DNA from 3 places in the Mesobacillus jeotgali genome. Region 2 is predicted to be linked to each of the others. Evidence: a T-box and tRNA genes for the amino acid it is inferred to sense, from the RefSeq annotation. Region 2 holds a T-box; the other regions hold tRNA genes.
The links. A T-box is a leader RNA that pairs with one kind of tRNA and senses whether it is charged. The one in region 2 lies ahead of asnS (asparagine--tRNA ligase), so its partner is inferred to be a tRNA-Asn.
Positions count from the first base shown of each region.

Region 1 (9,504 bases), 2.0 Mb from region 2:
AGGGAGTATTTAGCCTTGGGAGATGGTCCTCCCAGCTTCCGACGGGATTTCTCGTGTCCCGCCGTACTCAGGATCCACTCAGGAGGGAACGAAGTTTCAACTACAGGGTTTTTACCTTCTCTGACGGGCCTTTCCAGACCACTTCATCTACCCCGTTCCTTTGTAACTCCATGTTGAGTGTCCTACAACCCCAAGAGGCAAGCCTCTTGGTTTGGGCTATGTCCCGTTTCGCTCGCCGCTACTCAGGGAATCGCGTTTGCTTTCTCTTCCTCCGGGTACTTAGATGTTTCAGTTCCCCGGGTCTGCCTTCAATGCCCTATGTATTCAGGCAAAGATACTGTTCCATTACGAACAGTGGGTTTCCCCATTCGGAAATCTCCGGATCAAAGCTTACTTACAGCTCCCCGAAGCATATCGGTGTTAGTCCCGTCCTTCATCGGCTCCTAGTGCCAAGGCATCCACCGTGCGCCCTTTCTAACTTAACCTAAAAGGTCATTTCTCTATTAAATAGAGAGAAAAACTAAAATGGCGATCACTCGGTTTTTTCTTGGTTCTTCTTACTTACGATTATCTAGTTTTCAAGGAACAAAAAAGCTTTGAGAGAATTGCTCCCTCAAAACTAAACAAACAAGCGTACAACTATGTGGATTACATCCACAGTACGAATCGAAAGATTCGCATTCCGATTGCCTTTACGGCAATATCCTTAGAAAGGAGGTGATCCAGCCGCACCTTCCGATACGGCTACCTTGTTACGACTTCACCCCAATCATCTGTCCCACCTTAGGCGGCTGGCTCCAAAAGGTTACCCCACCGACTTCGGGTGTTACAAACTCTCGTGGTGTGACGGGCGGTGTGTACAAGGCCCGGGAACGTATTCACCGCGGCATGCTGATCCGCGATTACTAGCGATTCCGGCTTCATGCAGGCGAGTTGCAGCCTGCAATCCGAACTGAGAATGGATTTATGGGATTGGCTCGACCTCGCGGTTTTGCGGCCCTTTGTTCCATCCATTGTAGCACGTGTGTAGCCCAGGTCATAAGGGGCATGATGATTTGACGTCATCCCCACCTTCCTCCGGTTTGTCACCGGCAGTCACCTTAGAGTGCCCAACTGAATGCTGGCAACTAAGATCAAGGGTTGCGCTCGTTGCGGGACTTAACCCAACATCTCACGACACGAGCTGACGACAACCATGCACCACCTGTCACTCTGTCCCCCGAAGGGGAACGCCCTATCTCTAGGGTTGTCAGAGGATGTCAAGACCTGGTAAGGTTCTTCGCGTTGCTTCGAATTAAACCACATGCTCCACCGCTTGTGCGGGCCCCCGTCAATTCCTTTGAGTTTCAGCCTTGCGGCCGTACTCCCCAGGCGGAGTGCTTAATGCGTTTGCTGCAGCACTAAAGGGCGGAAACCCTCTAACACTTAGCACTCATCGTTTACGGCGTGGACTACCAGGGTATCTAATCCTGTTCGCTCCCCACGCTTTCGCGCCTCAGCGTCAGTTACAGACCAGAGAGCCGCCTTCGCCACTGGTGTTCCTCCACATCTCTACGCATTTCACCGCTACACGTGGAATTCCGCTCTCCTCTTCTGCACTCAAGTTCCCCAGTTTCCAATGACCCTCCCCGGTTGAGCCGGGGGCTTTCACATCAGACTTAAGGAACCGCCTGCGCGCGCTTTACGCCCAATAATTCCGGACAACGCTTGCCACCTACGTATTACCGCGGCTGCTGGCACGTAGTTAGCCGTGGCTTTCTGGTTAGGTACCGTCAAGGTACCGGCAGTTACTCCGGTACTTGTTCTTCCCTAACAACAGAACTTTACGACCCGAAAGCCTTCATCGTTCACGCGGCGTTGCTCCGTCAGACTTTCGTCCATTGCGGAAGATTCCCTACTGCTGCCTCCCGTAGGAGTCTGGGCCGTGTCTCAGTCCCAGTGTGGCCGATCACCCTCTCAGGTCGGCTACGCATCGTTGCCTTGGTGAGCCGTTACCTCACCAACTAGCTAATGCGCCGCGGGCCCATCTGTAAGTGACAGCCGAAACCGTCTTTCAGCTTTCCCTCATGTGAGGGAAAGGATTATCCGGTATTAGCTCCGGTTTCCCGAAGTTATCCCAGTCTTACAGGCAGGTTGCCCACGTATTACTCACCCGTCCGCCGCTGATCTTCAAAAGCAAGCTAATGAAGATCCGCTCGACTTGCATGTATTAGGCACGCCGCCAGCGTTCGTCCTGAGCCAGGATCAAACTCTCCAAAAAAGAGTTATGAGTTTAGCTCATAAGTTAAAACGTTGGCTCATGTTCTATAGAAGAAACATGATCATTTATTGTTTGTTGACGCTTGTTTGTTTAGTTTTCAAAGAACAATCATACTGGAGCGGGTGATGGGAATCGAACCCACTACATCAGCTTGGAAGGCTGAGGTTTTACCAGTAAACTACACCCGCATATAAAGTTAGTTGCTGAATGGTCGGGAAGACAGGATTCGAACCTGCGACCCCTTGGTCCCAAACCAAGTGCTCTACCAAGCTGAGCTACTCCCCGTTATTGAAGAAAAATAATGGCGCGCCCGAAAGGAGTCGAACCCATAACCTTCTGATCCGTAGTCAGACGCTCTATCCAATTGAGCTACGGGCGCATATTGTTTTAATAGCAACTTTTATATATTAACACGATCGTTAGAGTGTGTCAATAACTTTTTTTGGTGCGGCCGAGAGGACTTGAACCTCCACGGGGTTGCCCCCACTAGGCCCTCAACCTAGCGCGTCTGCCATTCCGCCACGACCGCAAAACATGACAGGATTATATATTAACTAATTTACATTCATTAATCAACAGGTAATTAATGGTGCGGGTGAAGGGAGTCGAACCCCCACGCCTTGCGGCGCCAGATCCTAAGTCTGGTGCGTCTGCCAATTCCGCCACACCCGCATATTAATATTGTGAATTGATTATCGCCGACATGATTAAATCATAGTCGCGAAATCAAGGACATTTTTTCGCTAAAGGCGAAAAAATCTGGTGAGCCATGAAGGACTCGAACCTTCGACCCTCTGATTAAAAGTCAGATGCTCTACCGACTGAGCTAATGGCTCATATTTGAAGTGGAACAAAGATTGTATCCACCCATTTATATTCCCTTGTCGCACCTGATGCTCAAAAGACCTCCGGTCTTTCTCGCAGATTGCCAAGGAAGAAAACTCAATGCAGCGAGCAATCTGCTCTACCGACTGAGCTAATGGCTCAAAAATGGCTGGGCTAGCTGGATTCGAACCAACGCATGACGGAGTCAAAGTCCGTTGCCTTACCGCTTGGCTATAGCCCAATAAAATGGCGGTCCCGACCGGGATCGAACCGGCGATCTCCTGCGTGACAGGCAGGCATGTTAACCGCTACACCACGGGACCAAATATGGAATTAATTTAGTTGTTTTCGCTGTCGCGAAATTAAGGATGATTATTTTCGCTAGCGCGAAAAAATCTTGGTGACCCCTACGGGATTCGAACCCGTGTTACCGCCGTGAAAGGGCGGTGTCTTAACCGCTTGACCAAGGGGCCATTTTATAAGGTTCTGGCGGAGAAGGAGGGATTTGAACCCTCGCGCCGGTTACCCGACCTACACCCTTAGCAGGGGCGCCTCTTCAGCCTCTTGAGTACTTCCCCATACCTTTGAAATTAATGGCTCCGCAGGTAGGATTCGAACCTACGACCGCTCGGTTAACAGCCGAGTGCTCTACCACTGAGCTACTGCGGAATAATTGTATTTGTTCTTTCAAAAGTTATCCTTAGCCGACTGTCCTCATCTCAGAACGCTTATTCAAGAAGCGGCTCGATGAGTACAACTCGTAGTAAACCCGGAGATGATATCGCTCGTTGCTCTACCACTGAGCTACTACAGAATAGCTTTATTTTTTCGTGTCGTTGTCTTATCGACTCTTACTATTATAGGGAGGTACCCACTAAAAGTCAAGGGTGTTTTTGATAAGTTTTTAATTTCTTTTTTAAAAGCCCACAAACGCTTATTCTACAGTCATTTCCTTCACTTTTACGAGCTTTCCCCGGCATTTTCCGCACACGTATTTTGAGGTATCTATAGATCTTTTGCGGCGATAAGTCAACTTGCAGCTGCTGCACTGATAAAAAACGAATTTCTGTTTCGCCCTCCTTTTCTTCTCCTCCGGAAGGACAGAGCAAAACCTCGGGGCATCTACCTTCTTTAATAGATCTCGGAAATCTTTATCGCGATGCTTGTAACCTTTTCCTTCTATATGAAGGTGGTAATGGCATAGTTCATGCTTAATGATCCCAACGAGCTCTGCTTCACCCAGCTGTTCAAAATACTTTTTATTAATTTCAATGGTATGGCTGCTCAGCATATAACGTCCTCCTGTAGTGCGGAGCCTCGGGTTGAAGAACGCCTTATGCCTGAATGGCTTATGGAAGTATTCATTTGAGATCGCCACTACAAGATTATGCAACTCTTGATCAGTCATTTGTAAAACGCCTGCCTTTTATAGAAACATGACAACCCATTATAGCATATATTAATGTTACCTTTTAACGTATTATCTTAAGGAGGTATTGTGCTATGCCTGTCTGGTTTCAGAATCAAATGAAACGAGCCTTCTACGAGAAAAATAGGTATCAAATCAAACTTTTAAACCAATGTTGGTACTTTTATAGAAATAAACAGGGATTAAACGATTAAAAGACTGCAGGCATTCCTGCAGTCTTTTGTATTATGCCTGGTCAGGCTTAAGCATTGTCAAGGCGACTCGACCTTTCTTCTGGTCGACACTGTCCACCCATACAGTAACAACGTCCCCGACGGATACAATATCCAGCGGATGTTTTACGAAGCGGTTGCTTAGCTTAGAGATATGGACAAGGCCATCCTGCTTTACACCAATATCAACGAAAGCACCGAAGTCAACGACGTTCCGTACAGTACCTTGAAGCTCCATTCCCGTTTTTAGATCCTCCAGCTTTAATACATCCTTTTTCAATAAAGGTGCCGGAAGCTCATCCCGCGGATCTCTTTCAGGTCTTACGAGTGCATCAATGATATCTTTCAGCGTAAGTTTCCCGATTCCTAACTCATCTGCAGTTTGGTCGATGTTAATTTTGGCGAGGGCATCTTTTAATGCAGGAGTTCCTAAATCTTTTGATTTGAAACCCAGGCTATCAAGCAGCTGCTTTACCTCACCGTAACTTTCTGGGTGGATACCGGTTCTGTCGAGCGGTTCCTTTCCATCAATGACACGCAGGAACCCAATTGCCTGTTCATAGGTCTTCGCTCCGAGACGAGGTATTTTTTTTAGCTGTGTTCTGCTTGTGAACTTCCCTTCTTCCTCACGCTTCTTCACTATATTATTGGCTACAGTTTTAGAAAGGCCGGAAACATACTGCAGTAAAGAAGATGATGCTGTATTTACGTTGACACCCACCTGATTGACTGCAGTCTCAACAACGAATGTCAGTGATTCGGATAGCTTTTTCTGGCTGACATCATGCTGGTACTGGCCGACACCGACGGATTTGGGATCAATTTTAACAAGTTCAGCCAGCGGGTCCTGCAAACGACGGGCAATCGAAACCGCACTTCGTTCTTCTACCTGGTAATTAGGGAATTCTTCGCGGGCCAGGTCTGATGCTGAATAGACACTCGCTCCTGCTTCATTGACAATGAGATAGAAAATCTCCTTATCCATTTCTTTCAGGATGTCTGACACGAATTGTTCCGTTTCCCTGGAAGCAGTACCGTTGCCGATCGCAACCATCTCTACCTCATAGTCATTCAGGACTTTAATGAATTTGTCCTTTGCTTCGGTATTTTTAGCGCCAGAGGTATGAGGATAAATTACTCCAATTGATAAAACTTTTCCCGTTTCATCCACAGCAGCCAGCTTACACCCTGTTCTGAACGCAGGGTCTACACCCAGGACGACCTTCCCTTTTAACGGAGGCTGCAATAGCAGTTTTCGCAGGTTTTCCGAGAAAATGTGAATCGCTTGCTCTTCCGCTTTTTCTGTCAGTTCATTCCTGATCTCACGTTCGATTGACGGCTGGATCAGTCGCTTATATGCATCTTCGATAGCCACGGTTACTGAAGCAGCTGTGACAGAGTGATTTTTAGTAACCCAATTACGCTGCAAGTAGCTCATGATGACATCTGCTTTTGGTTTTATTGACACTCGCAACAGATCTTCTTTTTCACCGCGATTGAGTGCAAGGATTCGGTGCGGCACCACTTTACTGACTGGCTCCGAGTATTCATAGTACATTTCATAAACATTTTTCTCATCTTGCTCTTCATTTTTTACCGAAGATTCGATGGAGCCAGTTTTAAAGGTTTCATTTCGAATCCACTTGCGGCTGTCGGCGTCATCGGAAAGAATTTCAGCGATAATGTCTTTCGCGCCGGCAATCGCATCTTCGATAGAGTCAACACCTTTTTCTTCTGATAAAAACTCGCGGGCTTTGTCTTCGAGACTTCCGTTTACCGGAAACTCCAGCATCCACTGAGCAAGAGGTTCAAGGCCCTTTTCTTTTGCGACAGTCGCTTTCGTCCTTCTTTTTTGCTTGTAGGGACGGTAAAGGTCTTCTACTTCCTGGAGCTTGATTGCTTTTTCGATGCTTCCCTTCAATTCGTCAGTCAGCTTTCCTTGTTCTTCGATGAGCCTGATGACTTCCTCTTTTCGCTGTTCTAAATTCTGTATGTATTGCCATCTTTCAACGATGTCACGGATTTGCACTTCATCAAGCGCACCGGTCATTTCCTTTCGATAACGGGCTATGAACGGTACAGTGTTTCCTTCATCTATTAATGAAATGACACTTTGCACTTGTTTAGCTGTTAACGATTGCTCTTTGGCAATGATTTTCACATATTGATCTTGCTTATCCATTGTTTGAGTCAAGAGACAATCCTCCATAATCTTTTTTGATATTGCTTGGCACTTTAATAGTGTACCAAAATCGGCTGAAGGTTTACAGTTCTGGTAATGTGAAGGCAGTGTGCGGTAAAACAAAAAGAAGCCCACCGGCTAAAGTAGACTTCCTACAATAAAAGTTGCATCATCCATTGAGTTGGCATATTCGCTTTTGATTTGTTCTGCGATTGCACCAACCGAGCGATATCCCTTCAATATCGTTTTAGCGCCATGGATATTGTCAAAACCGTCTGAGTAAATCAGGAATTTTGATTCTGGCTCATAAACGAATCTCTGGGTATGAAACACCTGCGGCTTACCTGACAGATAACCCGTGACTGGCAATGGGTATGTCAGCTTGCCACTTGATGTATAGAGAAAGAAGCGGATATTTCCGACGCAGCTGTATACAAACTCGCGGGTCTCGAAATAGACTTTGAAGATTGAAACAGCGGCTCCTCTTTTTTGCACCAGTATATTGTTGCAGTATTTCATGAGCGTATCTACGTCTTCATGGTGGTGTTGCTCCACTACTGAAACGACTGCCGCAGAGGCTTCATGGGCGTATTGCCCGGACCCTAATCCATCAGCAAGTACACAGACAAAATAATCATCAGTAGCTGTATAATAATAGCTGTCACCGCACTCTATTTTACCTTCTTTTATTGTCTGGTAAGCATAAAGTTCTATTTTGTCTTTGAACTGTTGAATCATGTAATGTACTCCGAATTGTTGTTTTCCGCATGGATCGCTTCTTGAAGCTTTTTGATTGCCCTTCTTTGAAGTCTGGATACATGCATCTGCGAAATACCAAGCTTGTCTCCAGCCTCTTTCTGGCTCAGGTTATCAAGATAGGTATATTGGATAATTAACTTTTCGCGTTCACTTAGTACATGGAGTACTTTCTCGAGCACCATTCTTTGATTGATTTTTTCATAGCCATCATCAATGTTTCCAACGATATCCAACAGGGTGACTGTTCCTCCGTCAGAATCAGCTTCAATAGAATGGTCCACAGATAATGCCTGGTAGCTTTTTCCCATCTCCATGGCTTCCAATACTTCTTCTTCGGAAACCTGAAGTGCTTCGGCAATTTCATCCACACGCGGAGAGCGGTGCAGCTGGGTGGTCAAATCTTCGACTGTCGTCTTGATTTTTGGACCAAGCTCCTTTATCCTGCGCGGTACATGGACACTCCATGTTTTATCTCTTAAAAATCTTTTGATTTCACCAATGATAGTCGGTACGGCAAATGCTTCAAAGCTTTTACCGAATGTTTCATCGTAACGGCGGATTGCGCCTAAAAGGCCAATCATCCCAACCTGGAAAATATCCTCATGGAACGACCTTCCCTTTGAGTACTTTCTCGCGATTGTTTCTACAAGGTTTTGATAGTGAAGAACCAGCTCATTCTGGGCGTCTGCATCCTCATGCAGCTGGTAGGCTTTGATTAATTCATTAATCTCTTCTTTTGGCCTTTGCTTAGGTTGAGATTGTCTCTGCATCTCTCTCCACCTGCTCTCCTTCTCGGTACTTGGTCATAAAGACCGTGACGCCCTCTTTGTGATGGATTCGAACCTCGTCCATCAAGGTTTCGATCAAATACAGTCCCAAGCCTCCTTCGCGAAGGAATTCCACAGAACTATTCTGATCATAAGGACCTAGTCCCTGGCGCGCTGAGTGGAAATCAAAGCTCTGGCCATTATCTGCAACCATCACTTCAAGCTTGTCTTCATACAATCCGAAACCGATGATGACTTCGCCGTTCTCATTGTTTTTATATGCATGCTGTACAGCGTTGGTACAAGCTTCGCTGGTAGCAATTTTTAAATCTTCAATCTCGTCGTAGGAAAAACCCATGCGGCTTGCAATACCAGACAGGGTCAAACGAATGACACCCACGAATTCCGGTTTAGCCGGGATTTTCATCTCAATATAGTCAAATGACTGGTTCATTGCACTCCACCCTCAATCTGGCTGTTTATATCGATAATATCGGCCAAGCCAGTGATTTCGAAAAGTCTCTGTAAACGCTCGGACAACCCAACGATTTTAAACTCACCGTCATGTGCACGCACGTTTTTGAACACTCCCACAAATACTCCAAGCCCTGTACTATCCATATAATTGACCTCTGAAAGGTCAACAACCATCTTTACGCCCTCTTTTTCGGACATAGGGAAAAGCTTTTCACGTAACTGTGGAGCTGTATATGCATCAATTTCGCCACTTACCTTGACTGCTAATGTTGATTCTGTTTCTTTCACATCTATCGAAATATTCATAAATGACCCACCCTTTACAATTCAATTGCTCTTTTGATTTACCCGGTTTGGAACCCGATTAAACATCTCTTTTTAAAATGATTAGAGTAAAATCATCACGCAATTGGAAATGCTGAAGTTTTTCAAGTTCCCTAAAGATATTATTGACAATTTCCTGAGCATTTAAGTGAATATATTTATTTATATATCCGATTAATGTTTCCTTTTCGATGAATCCTTCTTCCGTTCTGCACTCGGTCACTCCGTCAGACATCAAGATCACCATATCCCCAGGAAGTATTTCTTTC
Region 1 covers NZ_CP109811.1:232,579-242,082, reverse strand. The annotation lists rRNA gene FOF60_RS01330 (23S ribosomal RNA) at 1-485, opposite strand, end outside; rRNA gene FOF60_RS01325 (16S ribosomal RNA) at 711-2,260, opposite strand; tRNA gene FOF60_RS01320 (tRNA-Gly) at 2,375-2,448, opposite strand; tRNA gene FOF60_RS01315 (tRNA-Pro) at 2,469-2,545, opposite strand; tRNA gene FOF60_RS01310 (tRNA-Arg) at 2,563-2,639, opposite strand; tRNA gene FOF60_RS01305 (tRNA-Leu) at 2,704-2,789, opposite strand; tRNA gene FOF60_RS01300 (tRNA-Leu) at 2,848-2,932, opposite strand; tRNA gene FOF60_RS01295 (tRNA-Lys) at 3,021-3,096, opposite strand; tRNA gene FOF60_RS01290 (tRNA-Gln) at 3,252-3,326, opposite strand; tRNA gene FOF60_RS01285 (tRNA-Asp) at 3,333-3,408, opposite strand; tRNA gene FOF60_RS01280 (tRNA-Glu) at 3,484-3,558, opposite strand; tRNA gene FOF60_RS01275 (tRNA-Ser) at 3,573-3,663, opposite strand; tRNA gene FOF60_RS01270 (tRNA-Asn) at 3,680-3,754, opposite strand; gene FOF60_RS01265 (SprT family protein) at 4,020-4,493, opposite strand; gene cmpA (cortex morphogenetic protein CmpA) at 4,589-4,708, shown strand; gene FOF60_RS01255 (Tex family protein) at 4,740-6,908, opposite strand; gene FOF60_RS01250 (PP2C family serine/threonine-protein phosphatase) at 7,047-7,646, opposite strand; gene sigB (RNA polymerase sigma factor SigB) at 7,643-8,437, opposite strand; gene rsbW (anti-sigma B factor RsbW) at 8,415-8,888, opposite strand; gene FOF60_RS01235 (anti-sigma factor antagonist) at 8,885-9,217, opposite strand; gene FOF60_RS01230 (PP2C family protein-serine/threonine phosphatase) at 9,276-9,504, opposite strand, start outside.
Region 1: it encodes a tRNA-Asn, which carries the amino acid that the T-box ahead of asnS (asparagine--tRNA ligase) is inferred to sense. The anticodon was not compared.

Region 2 (9,504 bases):
TGCAATACCAATTCATGATGGAGCGCGCGGAGTCATTTTCATGGGAGTATCTTGAAGAAGGCCCAGAAACATGGCGTGTGGCGATCGGCAAAACGAAATAATAATCCAGAAAACATTCTAGTAATCTATTAAACAACAGGTTCGCCTGTTGTTTTTATTTTGTTCGGAATCCTTTAAGTTCATAAAGAACTTAGCTTCACCGTTCAGCTATTTTTAGCGCGGGCTTTTTGATTTTCCTGAACGTAAATTTCAGAAAAGTATGATAAGATAGACTGGAAAGAGATAAATGGGGTGAAATGAATGAGTGAAGTTATGCAAACAGAAAAGAGATTTTTGGACTATGTCAAAAAAATGGCTGCCTATGGAGAGGCGCTTTCTTTGATTTATTGGGATTTACGGACTGGAGCCCCGAAAAAGGGAGCTGGCCAGCGTTCTGAAGTCATCGGGGTACTGTCTTCCGAGCTGTTTAACATGTCAACATCAGAAGAAATGGCGTCATACATAGCACGACTTTCAAATGAAACAAGTTTATCTGAGATTACCCGTAAAACGCTGGATGAGTGCAGAAAGGATTATGATCGCAATAAAAAAATCCCTGCAGAAGAATATCGTGAATATGTGATTCTTCAATCAAAAGCCGAAACTGTTTGGGAAGAAGCAAAAGCAGAGTCGGATTTTGAAATGTTCAGACCGTATCTTGAAAAATTGGTGGATACCACTAAGAGATTCATTGGTTACTGGGGATATGAAGGGAATAAATACAACACCTTGCTCGATATGTATGAACCTGGAGTAACTGTTGAGGTTTTGGATCAGGTGTTTGGAGACCTTCGTGAAAAAATTGTCCCGCTTGTACAGCAGATTTCCAGTTCAACTGCCAAACCTGAAACAGAGTTCCTTTTTAAGCATTTTCCTAAAGAAAAGCAGCGTGCTTTCAGCCTAGAGATCCTAAAGCAAATGGGATATGATTTTGATGCTGGCCGCCTAGATGAAACGGTTCACCCATTTGCGATGGGATTGAACCCTGGAGATGTTAGGGTTACGACGAAATATGATGAAGCAGATTTCAGGACAGCTGTTTTTGGTACCATTCATGAAGGAGGCCACGCTCTTTATGAACAAAACATTTCTGAAGAGCTAATCGGAACTCCTTTAAGTTCTGGCACTTCAATGGGCATTCATGAATCACAGTCGCTTTTCTATGAGAACTTTGTGGGGCGCAACTACTCCTTCTGGAAGCATAACTACAGCCTGCTGCAGGAATATTCAGACGGCCAGTTTTCCGGAGTGGACGTTGAGGATTTCTATCGTGCTGTCAATGAGTCAAAGCCAAGCTTAATCAGGATCGAGGCAGATGAGCTGACATATCCACTGCATGTTATGGTACGATATGAAATTGAAAAAGGCTTGTTCAATGATGAGATTGAAGTAAAGGACCTTCCGCAGATCTGGAATGATAAATACGAACAGTATCTCGGCATCAGGCCGGAAAATGATGCACAGGGTGTGCTCCAGGATGTACACTGGGCAGGAGGCAGCTTTGGCTACTTCCCATCCTATGCTTTAGGCTATATGTATGCAGCGCAGTTCAAGAATGCCATGCTCAAAGATTTGCCTGACTATGAGGAACTCCTCGAACAAGGAAACCTTCAGCACATTAAAGAGTGGATGACTGAGAAAGTCCATAAGCATGGAAAGATGAAAAAACCTCTTGAAATATTGACTGATGTAACTGGAGAGGGACTCAATGCTCAGTACTTAGTAGATTATTTATACGAAAAATACAATAAAGTATACCAGCTGGTCTAGTAAGACCCTTTTTTAGAAAATAAGATGGCAGCCTTCCTGCCATCTTTTCTTTCAGAAGGGAATTAATAAAATAATTCCTTGTGGATAACTATATAAGTTTTTTAAATCCAGCTCCAGCGCCTAGCCCCTCGAGACGCTTCGATCCGCCCACTGAAGTCAAAGAACGACTTCACCGGTCGGCCCTCCAGCGCATGTCGGGGCTGACCAAGGCGCTTACGCTTTTTGTTAGTGTGGTGAATGTATGTACGGGAAATTGCCTTATTTTATGATCGCATTTGCTGCGGCAATGTGGGGCCTGATTGGTTTTTTTGTTAAAGGTCTGAATAGTGCCGGGTTCAGTGCCATGGAGATTGTGGCCATCCGTGTGGTGACCGCTGCCATTATATTGGTTTTGGTGGGTATGGCTTTTTACCGAAGTCATCTAAAAATCAGGGTGAAAGACTTGTATCTGTTTGTGGGTACAGGGATTTTAAGCATTGTGTTTTTTAACTGGTCTTATTTTACGGCAATCAACTTGATGAACATCCCGATTGCTGTAGCTTTACTGTATACTTCTCCTGCTTTTGTTGCGGTGTTATCATTTCTTTTCCTGAAAGAAAGCATTAACCGGAAGAAGTTGTTGGCGATTGTCATGACAGTCATCGGCTGTACACTTGCCGCAGGCATCACAGGGCAAGGGGGAACGTCGTTTTCTGTCTCCAGTATCCTTATTGGCTTAGGGGCAGGGTTCGGCTACGCTCTTTACAGCATATTTGGCAAGGTGGCATTAAGGCGGTACCATCCTTTTACGGTCACCTTGTATACTTTCCTTGTGGCTTCGGCTGCACTGGTTCCGACAACTGGTATAGTCAGCAAGACTGCTGTCCTTTTCACCGGGAATGCGTGGCTTTATGCGATAGGGTTAGGGATCTTCCCGACTGTGATTGCCTATTTCGCATACTCCTGGGGCCTTGAAAGGACAGAAAGCAGTACTGCTGCAGTAGTTGCTACACTGGAACCCGTCATAGCCACCATGCTGGGAATATTGGTGTATGGTGACAGGCTGGGCGGTCTTCAGATGCTCGGATCCGCGTTGATTATCATATCTGTCATATCTATCAACATCTCATTTCCCATCAGGAAGCAAAAAAAGCACTTCACTTTGTGATTCATTCTCTTTTGAAGTGGGGAACATAAACAATTAACAGAGAGGAGCCTGGTTCAAACCCAAGCTCCTTTTTACTGTTTTAATGAAAGCATTTTTAGTAAGGCTATTGCTGATTTTCGAGTGCGAACGAAAATTTTTAAGCGGAGAATTTCCGGCTATTGCATACAAAAGAAGCTTTAACGCAGAAATAGGCGGAGGTATTCCGATTAACTGCTAGAAAAATGACAAAATCAAATGATTTGGGTCAAATAACCGGAAAAACCCCCCTTATTTTTAAGTAATTATGGGTCGTTTTCAATTTAAGCGGAATTTTTCCGTTTATTTTTCATAGTTGAGTATTCTTTAAGTGAATTTGGCTTAAATCCACTTTCTTAGACATTTTGGAGCTGCTTCCTCTTTGAAATGTCTATTAAAACTGCTTTCTTAGACATTGAGGCTGCTTCCTATCCGAAATGACTTAAACCAGTATAACAAGAAACACAACATTCAGTTATAACAGCAATTTAGCTTTTGATGTACACATTGATTTTTTAGCGAAAAATGTATATATATCAGGGGGCAACTAGACAAAGGATTATCTTTTGTGATAAATTATTACAGTAAAAAACCTTTGAAAACTGCATATTTTTAAATCGATGAAAAGGAAAGTAGTTTTTGCTATATTCGATAGCGAGCCGGGGACGGTGGAAGCCTGGTGATGAAGCATGGATGAAGAACACCTTTGAGTTCTAACCGAAAGGGATATCGTGAGTAGGCTTAGACGTTTCCAGAACGTTATAGACTGGGTTGTGCAGTAGTAAAGTTGGTCATTTTATGACAATTTGGGTGGTACCGCGGAAGTTCAGCCTTTCGTCCCTTTTTTAGGGGATAGAAGGCTTTTTTTATTGCAAAAAATTACATAGGGAGGCTAATTATGATTAAGACCGTAGTAAAAGATTTATACAGGAATCAAGAAAATTTTACAGACAAAACTGTTCAAATTACAGGCTGGATCCGTACTCTTCGTGATTCAAAAACCATTGGCTTTATGGAGTTGAACGATGGAACATTCTTTAAGAGTGTACAGGTTGTTTTTGAGGATACCCTTGATAACTTCAAAGAAATTACGAAGTTGCCTATCAGTTCTTCTGTTTTAGTAGAAGGTGAATTTGTCCCAACTCCTGAAATGAAGCAGCCGTTTGAAATTAAAGCGACAAAAATTATCGTTGAGGGATTGTCAGATACAGATTATCCTATACAAAAAAAGAGACATACCCTTGAATATTTGAGAACAATCGCTCATTTACGTCCTAGAGCGAACGCCTTCTCAGCCGTTTTCAGAGTAAGGTCTCTTGCATCCTATGCCCTTCACAAATTCTTCCAAGACAAAGGTTTTGTACATGTACATACACCGATTATTACCGGAAGCGATACTGAAGGAGCCGGGGAGATGTTCCGTGTAACATCAATGGATTTGAACCAGCTTCCAAAAAACGAAGAAGGAAAAGTGGATGAAAGTGCAGATTTCTTCGGCAAAGAAACCAACTTAACCGTGAGCGGTCAATTGAACGCAGAAAGCTTTGCTCTTGCATTCCGCAATGTGTATACCTTTGGCCCGACATTTAGGGCAGAAAATTCAAATACCGCACGACATGCCGCAGAATTCTGGATGGTCGAGCCGGAAGTTGCCTTTGCAGAATTGCCGGATATCATGGACCTGGGAGAAGAAATGGTCAAGTATGTCATTGATTATGTTTTTGAGCATGCACCAGAAGAAATGGCCTTCTTCAACAGCTTTGTTGATAAAACGCTTATTGAAAGATTGGAAAATGCATTAAAATCCGATTTTGGAAGGGTTACTTATACTGAAGCGGTTGAATTATTAAAGAGCTCAGGTAAGGAATTTGAGTACCCTGTTGAATGGGGTACGGATTTGCAAACGGAACATGAACGTTATCTTAGCGAGGAAATTTACAAGCGCCCTGTCTTCGTAACCGATTATCCGAAAGAAATCAAGGCATTTTATATGCGAGCAAATGAGGATGGCAAGACAGTTGCTGCGACCGACCTTTTGGTTCCTGGTATTGGCGAGTTAATCGGCGGCAGCCAGCGTGAGGAAAGAGAAGAAATCCTTGCAAATCGAATCAAAGAACTTGGTATGTCTGAAGAAGATTACTGGTGGTATCTCGAGCTTAGAAAATACGGAAGCACTAAGCATTCCGGATATGGTATAGGTTTCGAGAGACTTGTTATGTACCTAACCGGGATGAAGAACATCCGCGATGTTATTCCATTCCCGCGTACACCAGGAAACGCTGATTTTTAATTAAATAGGTAAAAAACGAAAACAGGATGCTGATGCATCCTGTTTTTTAATATTAAATGCTGTTATGAACAAAAAAACAGGGTGTGAAATCTTTTACAATTTCATACCCTGTTAATTTTTCGCTTCTATACTCAAGAAGAGAACTTCTAGAAGAATTTATATCCTTTCGACCCGATCGGTGCATTTTCGATCATATCGATGAACGGTATCGTGTATGCGAAAAGAATCAAAAGAACAGTGATGCCAAGCCATAGCTTCCAGTTTTCAAATACCATCGGAGTTTTTTCTGCTTGGTCAGCAACTTCTCCAACAGGGAATTCTTCTTCCCCTTTAGGTGCGAAGAAAGCAAGATTGATGAAAATGTACAGCATCAGGATGATTCCAAGGAACAGAATAGATCCGCCAACTGCCTGTGCTACCTGGTAAGGAATCCATTCAGCTGCTTGCTCTGAACCGCCGTATGTTGAGAATGAAGAACGGCGTGGAGCGCCTAGCAGGCCGGCTGCGTGCATCGCGCCGGACATGAATGTCATACCGATTGCCCAAACAATCCCCTGGATAATGGCTAGTTTATTCATAGCCTTTGTCAAAACTCTTCCAGTCAGGTGAGGGACCAGCCAATAAGAAATACCAAAGAAAGTCAGGACGACAGAAGTTGCTAGTGTTAAATGGAAGTGTCCTGTAACCCAGATTGTGTTGTGTACTACCTGGTTCAGCTGGTGGGAAGCGTTGACTAGTCCGCCGGCACCAGCAGGGATGAATGCTAGCATACCTATGAAAGGTACTGCAAATCGGGCATCTCCCCAAGGAAGCTTTTTCACCCAGCCGAATAGGCCGGTAGATCCTTTAGAACGGCCAAACATTTCAAATGTCGCAAACAATGAGAATGCGGTCATTAATGATGGGATGACAACTAGGAATGTCAAGATAACCTGTAGGAACTTCCATGCTGGGTCAATGCCTGGTTCCATTAACTGATGGTGGAAACCAACAGGAATCGAGAACAACAGGAACAGAATGAATGACATCCTTGCTAATGAATCAGAGAAAATCTTTCCGCCAATGATTTTTGGAACGATTGCGTACCAAGCCATGTATGCAGGCAGCAGCCAGAAATATACTAGCGGGTGGCCGAAGTACCAGAACAATGTACGGCTGACCAATACATCTACACGCTCTACAAGGCCCAGTGACCAAGGAAGCAATTGGAATAGTACTGTTGCAGCAACACCAATCGTCGCTACGATCCACATAAGTGTGTTGACGAGTGACATGAAAGTCAACAGCGGGCTAGGCTTTCCAGGATTAGCTTTTCTCCACGAAGAGTAAGCCATGATGATTGCAGCGCCGTCAATCCAGCTTCCGACGATCACAAGCGTAAGACCTAAGTAAAAGAGTGCGTGGGCTTGTAATGGTGCGTAGAATGTATAAAGAACAGAAGCCTGGTTTGTCAGGATCATGATAGCAGCCATTACAGTACCGATTGTCATCGTCCAGAAACCAATCCAGCCAGTCTTGCGTTGCTTATTTGTTAATGTTCCGGATGTTTTGCTCACAAGAGAGAGCTGGAATCCCATAATGAAAAATGTTGTAAGCACGAGTCCAAGTACGACACCATGAATGGTCAGGATTTGATAATACCCAGTCCATGAAGGTAATTCGAATTTTCCAGAACGGACTAGTGTCTGGAGCAAACCGGCAAGACCACCGATTGCAAGAGCGATGAAAGCTACATAAAAGTGGGCCATTGCCAATTTGCCGTCCCGGCGGTCAACCTTTGGATTAATTGATTTTGTATTCATTATTCAACCACCTCGATTTTAGACGACATCATGTGGTGGCCGACACCACAATATTCATTACAAACAATCAGGTAATCGCCAGCTTTGTCAAAAGTTGTAACGAACTCACTGATGTATCCAGGCTCAAGCATCATATTGATATTAGTTCCTGCAACCTGGAATCCGTGAATCACGTCTTTTGTCGTCGCGATTACTTTCACTTTAGCTCCTAGTGGGACTTCAACCTGTCCAGGGTTGTAGGCAAATGCGGATGCTACAAAAACAAGTTCGTAGTCCCATTCTTTCCCTTCAACCTTCTTCAGTCCAGGCTTATCGAAAGGTGCTGTAGTATCTACCTTTTCAGGATTGATTGTTGCCAGACAGCTTGGAGGCTGGTTGCCTAAATAGAAGGCGCTCACTCCAATAACGGACAGGAATACGATTAACGTCGTAATTCCAAATATCAGCCAGATCTTTTCAAATTTATGAATATGCATAACTTCTTTCTCCCCTTTTGGTCTCTCTTAAAAACGATTTACAAACAATAAATAAACGCCTACCCATGTAGCGATTAAAAAGAATCCTAACAAGAAAACGGATGCAAGTGTTCCTTTCAAGGAAGATTGTTCTTCCACCTTCGTATGTGTTTTTTTCCCGATTCCAGGCTGAGCCATCCCGGTCCACTCCCTTCGTAAAAAATGTTCGTTTATAAATGATGAGTACATTCTCATAATACAAAACAATTTGGAAACGTAAATATGGTTTCATACAGTTCACAAATTGTTCATACCTGACATATTTACTATGTTAATGGTGAAAACGCGTCAATACAGTGATTTAAGTCACATGTAACGAGGGGTAAATGTGAATAATCTGTGAATACATTTATGTGAGGATATGAGCAATTAGTAGCCTATCAAATACAGGATGTGACAGAACGACTTGACTTTTTAAAAAAAGCAATGAGAAAAACAGGAATCACCATTCCGCGTTTAGCTAATAAACTAATAGAAAATGGATCTTTCAGGAAGTGGTTTTAATGCAGAAGTTTTACTGTGAACATTGCCGCCTCATATATGATGAAATGAGATTATGTAAAAAATGTGGGGGAGCAGCGGAAAAACAAATCTGGATTGAGGTACAAAAGCAGTCCAACGAAAAATAGCACCTTTTTTGGTGCTTTTTCTTTCGGTGAAGCTCTTTTTGATTGTGCCTGTCAGTCAAGCATTCTAATTGAATGCCAGGCGATTGAACCTGATTTTCCTGCGAACTATGTTAAAATGAAGTCAATTTACAGCGGGAGGATGAAGTGAAATGTTTTTGCCATCTTTTGATTTGAAAGGAAAAACAGCCGTAGTGTCAGGTGCTGGCAGAGGGATTGGAAGGGCAATTGCCATTGGTCTGGCTGAAGCTGGAGCAGATGTTGCCTTACTTGCTCGGACGGAGCAAGATCTTAATGAAACTTCTTCGATTATTGAGAAGTTAGGAAGGAAAACGCTCGTACTGCCGACAGATGTGACAAAAAGGGACCAAGTACATAATTCGATCTCTGCAGTAAGTTCTGAATGGGATAAGATTGATATACTAGTTAACAATGCGGGTATGAACATCCGTTCAAAGGCTCTGGAAGCAACGGATGAAGAATGGCAAACGATCATGGATACCAACCTAAAATCCGCTTTCATGATGTCCCAGGAAGCAGGAACAATTATGAAGGAACAGGGCTCAGGAGGCAAAATCATCAATATTGCATCTGTAGCAGGACAAGTAGCCCTTAGGACTGGTGTTGTATATGCAGCGACTAAAGCAGCCCTCATGCAGATGACAAAGGTGCTCGCTATGGAATGGGGAGAATACGGTATCAATGTGAATTCAATCGGTCCATGGTACTTCAAAACGCCGCTGACAGAAAAGCTATTGGCCGACGAAGCGTATGTGCAGGACATCCTCGCAGTTACACCATTAAAGAGGATCGGGGAGTTGCCTGAACTTGTAGGGCCAGTGGTATTCCTAAGCTCGGATGCCGGGGATTATGTAACTGGACAAACCCTGTTTGTCGACGGTGGAATGACGATTCATGGATTTTGATTGACTGACTTCATGCAAGTATTGAGTATTAGTTGAGCACTGCACTGTTTTAGATGCTATTTAAGGTAGAAACTTTAAAGCGGGTGGATTTACTTGCAAAAGGAGATCTTGCTGTTCTGCTTGAAAGGTACCCTTATAGAGGGGAAAAGCCATGCATAAGGGTATCATTAGCCGTGAAATTTTCCCATATAGAAGTTCTCCATAATCCTAAATATGGGATTAGGGTAAAATCGGTAAAAGCAGAAAGTCTGCATAGAAATATATTGTCAACTGGTAATGATTTTATAATGTACAAGGCTTGAGTCCATTGTATAATGAACTTGCACAGCAACTCCTTCAAAACGTTAGGCTTTCCCTTATTGTGGGGAAAGCTT
Region 2 covers NZ_CP109811.1:3,062,233-3,071,736, reverse strand. The annotation lists gene FOF60_RS15735 (DUF2249 domain-containing protein) at 1-101, shown strand, start outside; gene FOF60_RS15730 (carboxypeptidase M32) at 301-1,809, shown strand; gene FOF60_RS15725 (EamA family transporter) at 2,051-2,956, shown strand; T-box leader at 3,583-3,816, shown strand; gene asnS (asparagine--tRNA ligase) at 3,870-5,261, shown strand; gene FOF60_RS15715 (b(o/a)3-type cytochrome-c oxidase subunit 1) at 5,408-7,063, opposite strand; gene FOF60_RS15710 (cytochrome c oxidase subunit II) at 7,063-7,539, opposite strand; gene FOF60_RS15705 (cytochrome c oxidase subunit 2A) at 7,567-7,716, opposite strand; gene FOF60_RS15700 (SDR family NAD(P)-dependent oxidoreductase) at 8,357-9,130, shown strand.

Region 3 (9,504 bases), 1.9 Mb from region 2:
TTTTGGGGGAAAAAATCGTGACAAGCCGTAATTGGGTACATTTATTTCTCACCACCCTGGTTGTTGGAGCGGTGACAACTGCTGTGGTTGGTTTTATTGTCCGCTGGAGTGAATTCCAGCAGCTATTAAGTGATTTCAACATTCTTGAATTCCTTTCAATTTTAGTATGGCTAATGGGTGTTGGTCTTATATTTAGCATTCTTAGCCAAATGGGTTTCTTTGCATATTTGACGGTACATCGCTTTGGTCTTGGAATTTTTAAATCTCTATGGAATCCAGTACAGGTTCTGTTGATTGCCTTTGTATTGTTTGACCTTGTATATCTGCGTTTTACCATATTTGCGGAAAGCGGCGAGAGTATCATTTCCTATTTGGGCCTCGCGGTGATCGTACTGGCAGCGGGGCTGATTGTGGCGTTCATGAAGGTTAAGCAGACAAATAAAGAGGCATTTATACCAGCATTATTTTTCATGGTTGTCGTAACGGTGATTGAATGGGTGCCGGTCCTCCGAGTGAACGAGCATAGCTGGCTATATCTCATGCTATTCCCATTATTAGTATGTAATGCCTATCAGCTATTGGTTCTGCATAAGCTTAACCAGAGGTCACTCCAGGAACGGAAAGCCCTTGAAGAAAAGGCTAAGACAAAGACAAAAACAAGTAAAAAGGCACAAAAAAAGCCGTCCAACGCATAGTTGGACGGTTATTTTATTTCTGCTGATTTAGAGTCACCATTGGCGATCATTTCTGAAACTGTGACCATTTTCAAATTTTTCGACCTGATGTCTTTTAAGACCAGAGGAAGTGCTTCCGCTGTTTGCTTAGCTGAATCAGAAGCATGCATTAACAGGATATCTCCTTTTTTTGCTTTAGAAGCATTCGCGGCGATTACATCAGTACCAGGATTCGTCCAATCCTTTGTGTCAAGACTCCAGTGGACTACCGTATATCCAAGGCGCTCAGCAATTTTCAGTGTCCGTTGGTCAAAGTGACCGGTAGGGGCCCGCAGCAGCTCAATGTTCTTAACATTAAGCTTTTTAAATGCCTCCTGAGCCTTTAGGATATCACGCCTGATTTTATCATCCTCAAGATCGGTATAATCCTTATACTCATAGCCCAGCATACCAATTTCATAACCTTCTTTCACCATTCGGTTCACCAAGTCTGGATGCCTTTCTGCCCAGGAGCCTGATAAGAAGAAGGTTACCGCTCCTGCTTTCTCTTTCTTCAGGACGTCAAGGATCGGTTCCGCTTTTTCATCGCCCCAGCCAATATTAAAGGTCAAAGCCAAATCCTTTTCTCCTTTGTAGATGGCCTTAGGACCGTCCTTAGCTGAAAAAGCAGGGATTTGCACCATGTTTTCCATGTAAAAAAACCAAGCTGTAAAAAAGGCTGCAATTACAATGACAAAAGCTGTTTTAATCGACTTCGCATTCATTACGTAAAAGAAATTCATTTTTTCACCACCTCGTCCAATGCACTCCTTGTCTAATTTTTATTCTCCAGTTCAAAAAGATATGATAATAAAAAATCAGATTATAAAAATAAGCGAAAAAGACAACACTACAATCACTATGTGAAAATGAACAGGAGTGTATGTATGCTTGGTGTTCTGATTAATGAGAAGGAACTGAAGGAGCTAGAATATTTAATAAAGAGGGAGATGGATGAAATCCTATTCGATCTCAAGGATGATCGCATTGATCATGTAGTGAAGAGATCCATGAAAGAAAGATATCAAATTCTGTTTTCTCTTTTTAAAAGAGTAGCATCACCAAAGGAATGTCTTAAGTATATGCCAGCAAAGAAAAGCATGTATAAAGGTCAATAAACAAGCGGGAAAACTTTTTTCGTAATTTTTATTGACGGAAAGAAATTATCCTGTTATATTAATAAACGTCGCTGCTGAGCCACTCGGAAACACGGTGATTCGGCGGTAAAAATAATAAAAATGTGGTTGACACTAAATCGGTCACATGTTATATTATGAAAGTCGCTTATGAGCGGCAAGACAACGAAATTGCTCTTTGAAAACTAAACAAACAAGCGTCAACAAACAATAAATGATCATGTTTCTTCTATAAGAACATGAGCCAACGTTTTAACTTATGAGCTAAACTCATAACTCTTTTTTGGAGAGTTTGATCCTGGCTCAGGACGAACGCTGGCGGCGTGCCTAATACATGCAAGTCGAGCGGATCTTCATTAGCTTGCTTTTGAAGATCAGCGGCGGACGGGTGAGTAACACGTGGGCAACCTGCCTGTAAGACTGGGATAACTTCGGGAAACCGGAGCTAATACCGGATAATCCTTTCCCTCACATGAGGGAAAGCTGAAAGACGGTTTCGGCTGTCACTTACAGATGGGCCCGCGGCGCATTAGCTAGTTGGTGAGGTAACGGCTCACCAAGGCAACGATGCGTAGCCGACCTGAGAGGGTGATCGGCCACACTGGGACTGAGACACGGCCCAGACTCCTACGGGAGGCAGCAGTAGGGAATCTTCCGCAATGGACGAAAGTCTGACGGAGCAACGCCGCGTGAACGATGAAGGCTTTCGGGTCGTAAAGTTCTGTTGTTAGGGAAGAACAAGTACCGGAGTAACTGCCGGTACCTTGACGGTACCTAACCAGAAAGCCACGGCTAACTACGTGCCAGCAGCCGCGGTAATACGTAGGTGGCAAGCGTTGTCCGGAATTATTGGGCGTAAAGCGCGCGCAGGCGGTTCCTTAAGTCTGATGTGAAAGCCCCCGGCTCAACCGGGGAGGGTCATTGGAAACTGGGGAACTTGAGTGCAGAAGAGGAGAGCGGAATTCCACGTGTAGCGGTGAAATGCGTAGAGATGTGGAGGAACACCAGTGGCGAAGGCGGCTCTCTGGTCTGTAACTGACGCTGAGGCGCGAAAGCGTGGGGAGCGAACAGGATTAGATACCCTGGTAGTCCACGCCGTAAACGATGAGTGCTAAGTGTTAGAGGGTTTCCGCCCTTTAGTGCTGCAGCAAACGCATTAAGCACTCCGCCTGGGGAGTACGGCCGCAAGGCTGAAACTCAAAGGAATTGACGGGGGCCCGCACAAGCGGTGGAGCATGTGGTTTAATTCGAAGCAACGCGAAGAACCTTACCAGGTCTTGACATCCTCTGACAACCCTAGAGATAGGGCGTTCCCCTTCGGGGGACAGAGTGACAGGTGGTGCATGGTTGTCGTCAGCTCGTGTCGTGAGATGTTGGGTTAAGTCCCGCAACGAGCGCAACCCTTGATCTTAGTTGCCAGCATTCAGTTGGGCACTCTAAGGTGACTGCCGGTGACAAACCGGAGGAAGGTGGGGATGACGTCAAATCATCATGCCCCTTATGACCTGGGCTACACACGTGCTACAATGGATGGAACAAAGGGCCGCAAAACCGCGAGGTCGAGCCAATCCCATAAATCCATTCTCAGTTCGGATTGCAGGCTGCAACTCGCCTGCATGAAGCCGGAATCGCTAGTAATCGCGGATCAGCATGCCGCGGTGAATACGTTCCCGGGCCTTGTACACACCGCCCGTCACACCACGAGAGTTTGTAACACCCGAAGTCGGTGGGGTAACCTTTTGGAGCCAGCCGCCTAAGGTGGGACAGATGATTGGGGTGAAGTCGTAACAAGGTAGCCGTATCGGAAGGTGCGGCTGGATCACCTCCTTTCTAAGGATATTGCCGTAAAGGCAATCGGAATGCGAATCTTTCGATTCGTACTGTGGATGTAATCCACATAGTTGTACGCTTGTTTGTTTAGTTTTGAGGGAGCAATTCTCTCAAAGCTTTTTTGTTCCTTGAAAACTAGATAATCGTAAGTAAGAAGAACCAAGAAAAAACCGAGTGATCGCCATTTTAGTTTTTCTCTCTATTTAATAGAGAAATGACCTTTTAGGTTAAGTTAGAAAGGGCGCACGGTGGATGCCTTGGCACTAGGAGCCGATGAAGGACGGGACTAACACCGATATGCTTCGGGGAGCTGTAAGTAAGCTTTGATCCGGAGATTTCCGAATGGGGAAACCCACTGTTCGTAATGGAACAGTATCTTTGCCTGAATACATAGGGCATTGAAGGCAGACCCGGGGAACTGAAACATCTAAGTACCCGGAGGAAGAGAAAGCAAACGCGATTCCCTGAGTAGCGGCGAGCGAAACGGGACATAGCCCAAACCAAGAGGCTTGCCTCTTGGGGTTGTAGGACACTCAACATGGAGTTACAAAGGAACGGGGTAGATGAAGTGGTCTGGAAAGGCCCGTCAGAGAAGGTAAAAACCCTGTAGTTGAAACTTCGTTCCCTCCTGAGTGGATCCTGAGTACGGCGGGACACGAGAAATCCCGTCGGAAGCTGGGAGGACCATCTCCCAAGGCTAAATACTCCCTAGTGACCGATAGTGAACCAGTACCGTGAGGGAAAGGTGAAAAGCACCCCGGAAGGGGAGTGAAAGAGATCCTGAAACCGTGTGCCTACAAGTAGTCAGAGCCCGTTCATGGGTGATGGCGTGCCTTTTGTAGAATGAACCGGCGAGTTACGATTACATGCAAGGTTAAGTTGAGAAGACGGAGCCGCAGCGAAAGCGAGTCTGAATAGGGCGAATGAGTATGTGGTCGTAGACCCGAAACCAGGTGATCTACCCATGTCCAGGGTGAAGGTTGGGTAACACCAACTGGAGGCCCGAACCCACGCACGTTGAAAAGTGCGGGGATGAGGTGTGGGTAGCGGAGAAATTCCAATCGAACTTGGAGATAGCTGGTTCTCTCCGAAATAGCTTTAGGGCTAGCCTCACGTTGTAAGAGTCTTGGAGGTAGAGCACTGTTTGGACTAGGGGCCCTCATCGGGTTACCGAATTCAGACAAACTCCGAATGCCAAAGACTTATCCGTGGGAGTCAGACTGCGAGTGATAAGATCCGTAGTCAAAAGGGAAACAGCCCAGACCACCAGCTAAGGTCCCAAAGTATACGTTAAGTGGAAAAGGATGTGGAGTTGCTTAGACAACCAGGATGTTGGCTTAGAAGCAGCCACCATTTAAAGAGTGCGTAATAGCTCACTGGTCGAGTGACTCTGCGCCGAAAATGTACCGGGGCTAAACGTATCACCGAAGCTGTGGATTGACATCTTAGATGTCAGTGGTAGGAGAGCGTTCTAAGGGCGTTGAAGTCAGACCGTAAGGACTGGTGGAGCGCTTAGAAGTGAGAATGCCGGTATGAGTAGCGAAAGATGGGTGAGAATCCCATCCACCGAATGCCTAAGGTTTCCTGAGGAAGGCTCGTCCTCTCAGGGTTAGTCGGGACCTAAGCCGAGGCCGAAAGGCGTAGGCGATGGACAACAGGTTGATATTCCTGTACCACCTCTTTATCGTTTGAGCAATGGGGGGACGCAGGAGGATAGGGTAAGCGCGCTGTTGGATATGCGCGTCTAAGCAGTTAGGCTGCAAGTGAGGCAAATCCCGCTTGCGTGAAGGCTGAGCTGTGACAGCGAGGGAAATATAGTACCGAAGTTCCTGATTCCACACTGCCAAGAAAAGCCTCTAGCGAGATAAAAGGTGCCCGTACCGCAAACCGACACAGGTAGGCGAGGAGAGAATCCTAAGGTGAGCGAGAGAACTCTCGTTAAGGAACTCGGCAAAATGACCCCGTAACTTCGGGAGAAGGGGTGCTCATTTGGGTGAATAGCCCGGATGAGCCGCAGTGAATAGGCCCAGGCGACTGTTTAGCAAAAACACAGGTCTCTGCGAAGCCGCAAGGCGAAGTATAGGGGCTGACGCCTGCCCGGTGCTGGAAGGTTAAGAGGAGGGGTTAGCTCACGCGAAGCTCTGAATCGAAGCCCCAGTAAACGGCGGCCGTAACTATAACGGTCCTAAGGTAGCGAAATTCCTTGTCGGGTAAGTTCCGACCCGCACGAAAGGCGTAACGATCTGGGCACTGTCTCAACGAGAGACTCGGTGAAATTATAGTACCTGTGAAGATGCAGGTTACCCGCGACAGGACGGAAAGACCCCGTGGAGCTTTACTGTAGCCTGATATTGAATTTTGGTACAGCTTGTACAGGATAGGTAGGAGCCTGAGAAACCGGAGCGCCAGCTTCGGTGGAGGCGTCGGTGGGATACTACCCTGGCTGTATTGAAATTCTAACCCACGCCCCTGATCGGGGCGGGAGACAGTGTCAGGTGGGCAGTTTGACTGGGGCGGTCGCCTCCTAAAGAGTAACGGAGGCGCCCAAAGGTTCCCTCAGAATGGTTGGAAATCATTCGCAGAGTGTAAAGGCACAAGGGAGCTTGACTGCGAGACCTACAAGTCGAGCAGGGACGAAAGTCGGGCTTAGTGATCCGGTGGTTCCGCATGGAAGGGCCATCGCTCAACGGATAAAAGCTACCCCGGGGATAACAGGCTTATCTCCCCCAAGAGTCCACATCGACGGGGAGGTTTGGCACCTCGATGTCGGCTCATCGCATCCTGGGGCTGTAGTCGGTCCCAAGGGTTGGGCTGTTCGCCCATTAAAGCGGTACGCGAGCTGGGTTCAGAACGTCGTGAGACAGTTCGGTCCCTATCCGTCGTGGGCGCAGGAAATTTGAGAGGAGCTGTCCTTAGTACGAGAGGACCGGGATGGACGCACCGCTGGTGTACCAGTTGTCTTGCCAAAGGCATCGCTGGGTAGCTATGTGCGGACGGGATAAGTGCTGAAAGCATCTAAGCATGAAGCCCCCCTCAAGATGAGATTTCCCATAGCGCAAGCTAGTAAGAACCCTGAAAGATGATCAGGTTGATAGGTCAGAGGTGGAAGCGCGGTGACGTGTGGAGCTGACTGATACTAATCGTTCGAGGACTTAACCAAATTGATTACTCGATCTTCTTGTTTTCTTCTTACAAACATTATCTAGTTTTGAGGGAATAAAGTTTTCTTGCGATAGCAAAATATCTTAAATTACCTCTTGAAAAATGCATAAAAGGCAGTATAATAAATATTGTCCTTAAAAATTGTCTGGTGGCGATGGCGAGAAGGTCACACCCGTTCCCATACCGAACACGGAAGTTAAGCTTCTCAGCGCCGATGGTAGTTGGGGGTTTCCCCCTGTGAGAGTAGGACGCCGCCAGGCAATGATGCATGATCATCTTGGATAAGTTCTAAGATGTGGCATTCGAATCATCTGCAAGAGTTATGAAAAATACCATTATTCCGCAGTAGCTCAGTGGTAGAGCACTCGGCTGTTAACCGAGCGGTCGTAGGTTCGAATCCTACCTGCGGAGCCATTATCTCTAAATGACGTAAGTCATTTGAGCTGGCAGCAAAATGCTTCCATAGCTCAGCAGGTAGAGCACTTCCATGGTAAGGAAGAGGTCAGCGGTTCGAGCCCGCTTGGAAGCTCTGAAAATACTATTATATGGCCCCTTGGTCAAGCGGTTAAGACACCGCCCTTTCACGGCGGTAACACGGGTTCGAATCCCGTAGGGGTCACCAAGATTTTTTTGCGACAGCGAAGTTGAATATGGAGGATTAGCTCAGCTGGGAGAGCATCTGCCTTACAAGCAGAGGGTCGGCGGTTCGATCCCGTCATCCTCCACCATTTATTCTTATATAACTTTCCTTAATGCCGGTGTAGCTCAATTGGTAGAGCAACTGACTTGTAATCAGTAGGTTGGGGGTTCAAGTCCTCTCGCCGGCACCATCTTTCTAACTTACCTGAATAAACTTCAGCGGAAAGATGCGAAAAGTCCCGAAGGGATTTTGAGCATGTACCTAGTTAGGAAGTTCTATTATGTGGAGGGGTAGCGAAGTGGCTAAACGCGGCGGACTGTAAATCCGCTCCCTCAGGGTTCGGCGGTTCGAATCCGTCCCCCTCCACCATTTTAATACATATTAAAATTGGACAAGCTACTAATGTCCTTTTTATTTTTTCATTGGGCTATAGCCAAGCGGTAAGGCAACGGACTTTGACTCCGTCATGCGTTGGTTCGAATCCAGCTAGCCCAGCCATTTTTGAGCCATTAGCTCAGTCGGTAGAGCATCTGACTTTTAATCAGAGGGTCGAAGGTTCGAGTCCTTCATGGCTCACTCATGTTAAGACCCCTAAGAATGAACTTAATCCTTTATTTTTAGGGGTCTTATCTATATAATAAAATCATGCGGAAGTAGTTCAGTGGTAGAATACAACCTTGCCAAGGTTGGGGTCGCGGGTTCGAATCCCGTCTTCCGCTCCAAATGGGGCCTTAGCTCAGCTGGGAGAGCGCCTGCCTTGCACGCAGGAGGTCAGCGGTTCGATCCCGCTAGGCTCCACCATCACACTACATAAATACCATTTCAGCCATAAATCCAACGGATTTATGGCTTTTTTATTTTTATCCAATAGAGTTTAGACAAGTTTGAAGGAGAAGAGACCAAAGCTATCAAGAAAAAGCCGTTATTCTGACAGTTTACAGGGGGTAAAGCCTAGAGCTGTCCAGAATACTACCTATTAATCCGACAGCATTTGCTTTTTCTCATTTTTCTCATATTTCAAGTCTATTCCAATTCGCCGGTGAAGCTGTTATAAATTTTTCATATTAAGTATCCTTACCCAATAAATTCGCTCAATTCCAAACCGTATATATATTCATGAAATTGTCCGGTTGAGTCATTTGAATGAAAGCGTTTAAAATAAGGAGTAGACGAGAGATAGCAAGGGGGAGAAAACAATGAAGAAACTTTCGATTATTGGTATGCCGATGGATTTGGGTCAGATGAGAAGGGGAGTCGACATGGGCCCAAGTGCAATCCGTTATGCTGGAATAAATGAAAGACTGAGAGTGTTATTTGATGAGATAGAGGATTTGGGAGATATCGCAGTTGGCAGACCTGAGGTGAAGATTGATCCTAACAGCAATCTTCGCAACCTGGAATTAGTTGCTGAGAAAAATAGTTTGCTTGCTGATGAGGTAGACAGGATTATAGAATCAGGATCATTCCCGCTTGTATTAGGCGGTGATCATAGCATTGCGATCGGGACATTGGCAGGTGTATCCAAGCATTATAAGAACCTGGGTGTCATCTGGTATGATGCGCATGGTGACTTGAATACAGCGGAAACTTCTCCGTCTGGTAATATCCACGGAATGCCGCTGGCTGCGAGCCTGGGTTTGGGTCATGAAATGCTGACTCAATTAGGCGGATTCGCGCCAAAAGTAAAGGCGGAAAACATTGTCATTATCGGAGCACGTGCGCTGGATGAGGGTGAGAAGGACCTGATTAAGGAAATGGGCATTAAAGTGTTCACAATGCACGAAATCGATCGCCTAGGAATGGCAGCGGTCATTGAGGAAACAGTCAACTATCTTAAAGATAAGACGGATGGTGTCCACCTTTCTCTTGATCTGGATGGGCTGGATCCAACAGATGCACCTGGTGTCGGTACGCCGGTAACGGGAGGCATCAGTTATCGTGAAAGCCATCTGGCAATGGAGATGCTGGCTGAATCAAAAATCATCACATCAGCTGAATTTGTCGAAGTCAACCCAATCCTTGA
Region 3 covers NZ_CP109811.1:168,479-177,982, forward strand. The annotation lists gene FOF60_RS00905 (KinB-signaling pathway activation protein) at 18-695, shown strand; gene pdaB (polysaccharide deacetylase family sporulation protein PdaB) at 704-1,456, opposite strand; gene FOF60_RS00915 (hypothetical protein) at 1,601-1,831, shown strand; rRNA gene FOF60_RS00920 (16S ribosomal RNA) at 2,130-3,679, shown strand; rRNA gene FOF60_RS00925 (23S ribosomal RNA) at 3,905-6,839, shown strand; rRNA gene rrf (5S ribosomal RNA) at 6,986-7,101, shown strand; tRNA gene FOF60_RS00935 (tRNA-Asn) at 7,181-7,255, shown strand; tRNA gene FOF60_RS00940 (tRNA-Thr) at 7,298-7,370, shown strand; tRNA gene FOF60_RS00945 (tRNA-Glu) at 7,389-7,463, shown strand; tRNA gene FOF60_RS00950 (tRNA-Val) at 7,494-7,569, shown strand; tRNA gene FOF60_RS00955 (tRNA-Thr) at 7,596-7,671, shown strand; tRNA gene FOF60_RS00960 (tRNA-Tyr) at 7,766-7,850, shown strand; tRNA gene FOF60_RS00965 (tRNA-Gln) at 7,905-7,979, shown strand; tRNA gene FOF60_RS00970 (tRNA-Lys) at 7,985-8,057, shown strand; tRNA gene FOF60_RS00975 (tRNA-Gly) at 8,129-8,203, shown strand; tRNA gene FOF60_RS00980 (tRNA-Ala) at 8,207-8,282, shown strand; gene rocF (arginase) at 8,678-9,504, shown strand, end outside.
Region 3: it encodes a tRNA-Asn, which carries the amino acid that the T-box ahead of asnS (asparagine--tRNA ligase) is inferred to sense. The anticodon was not compared.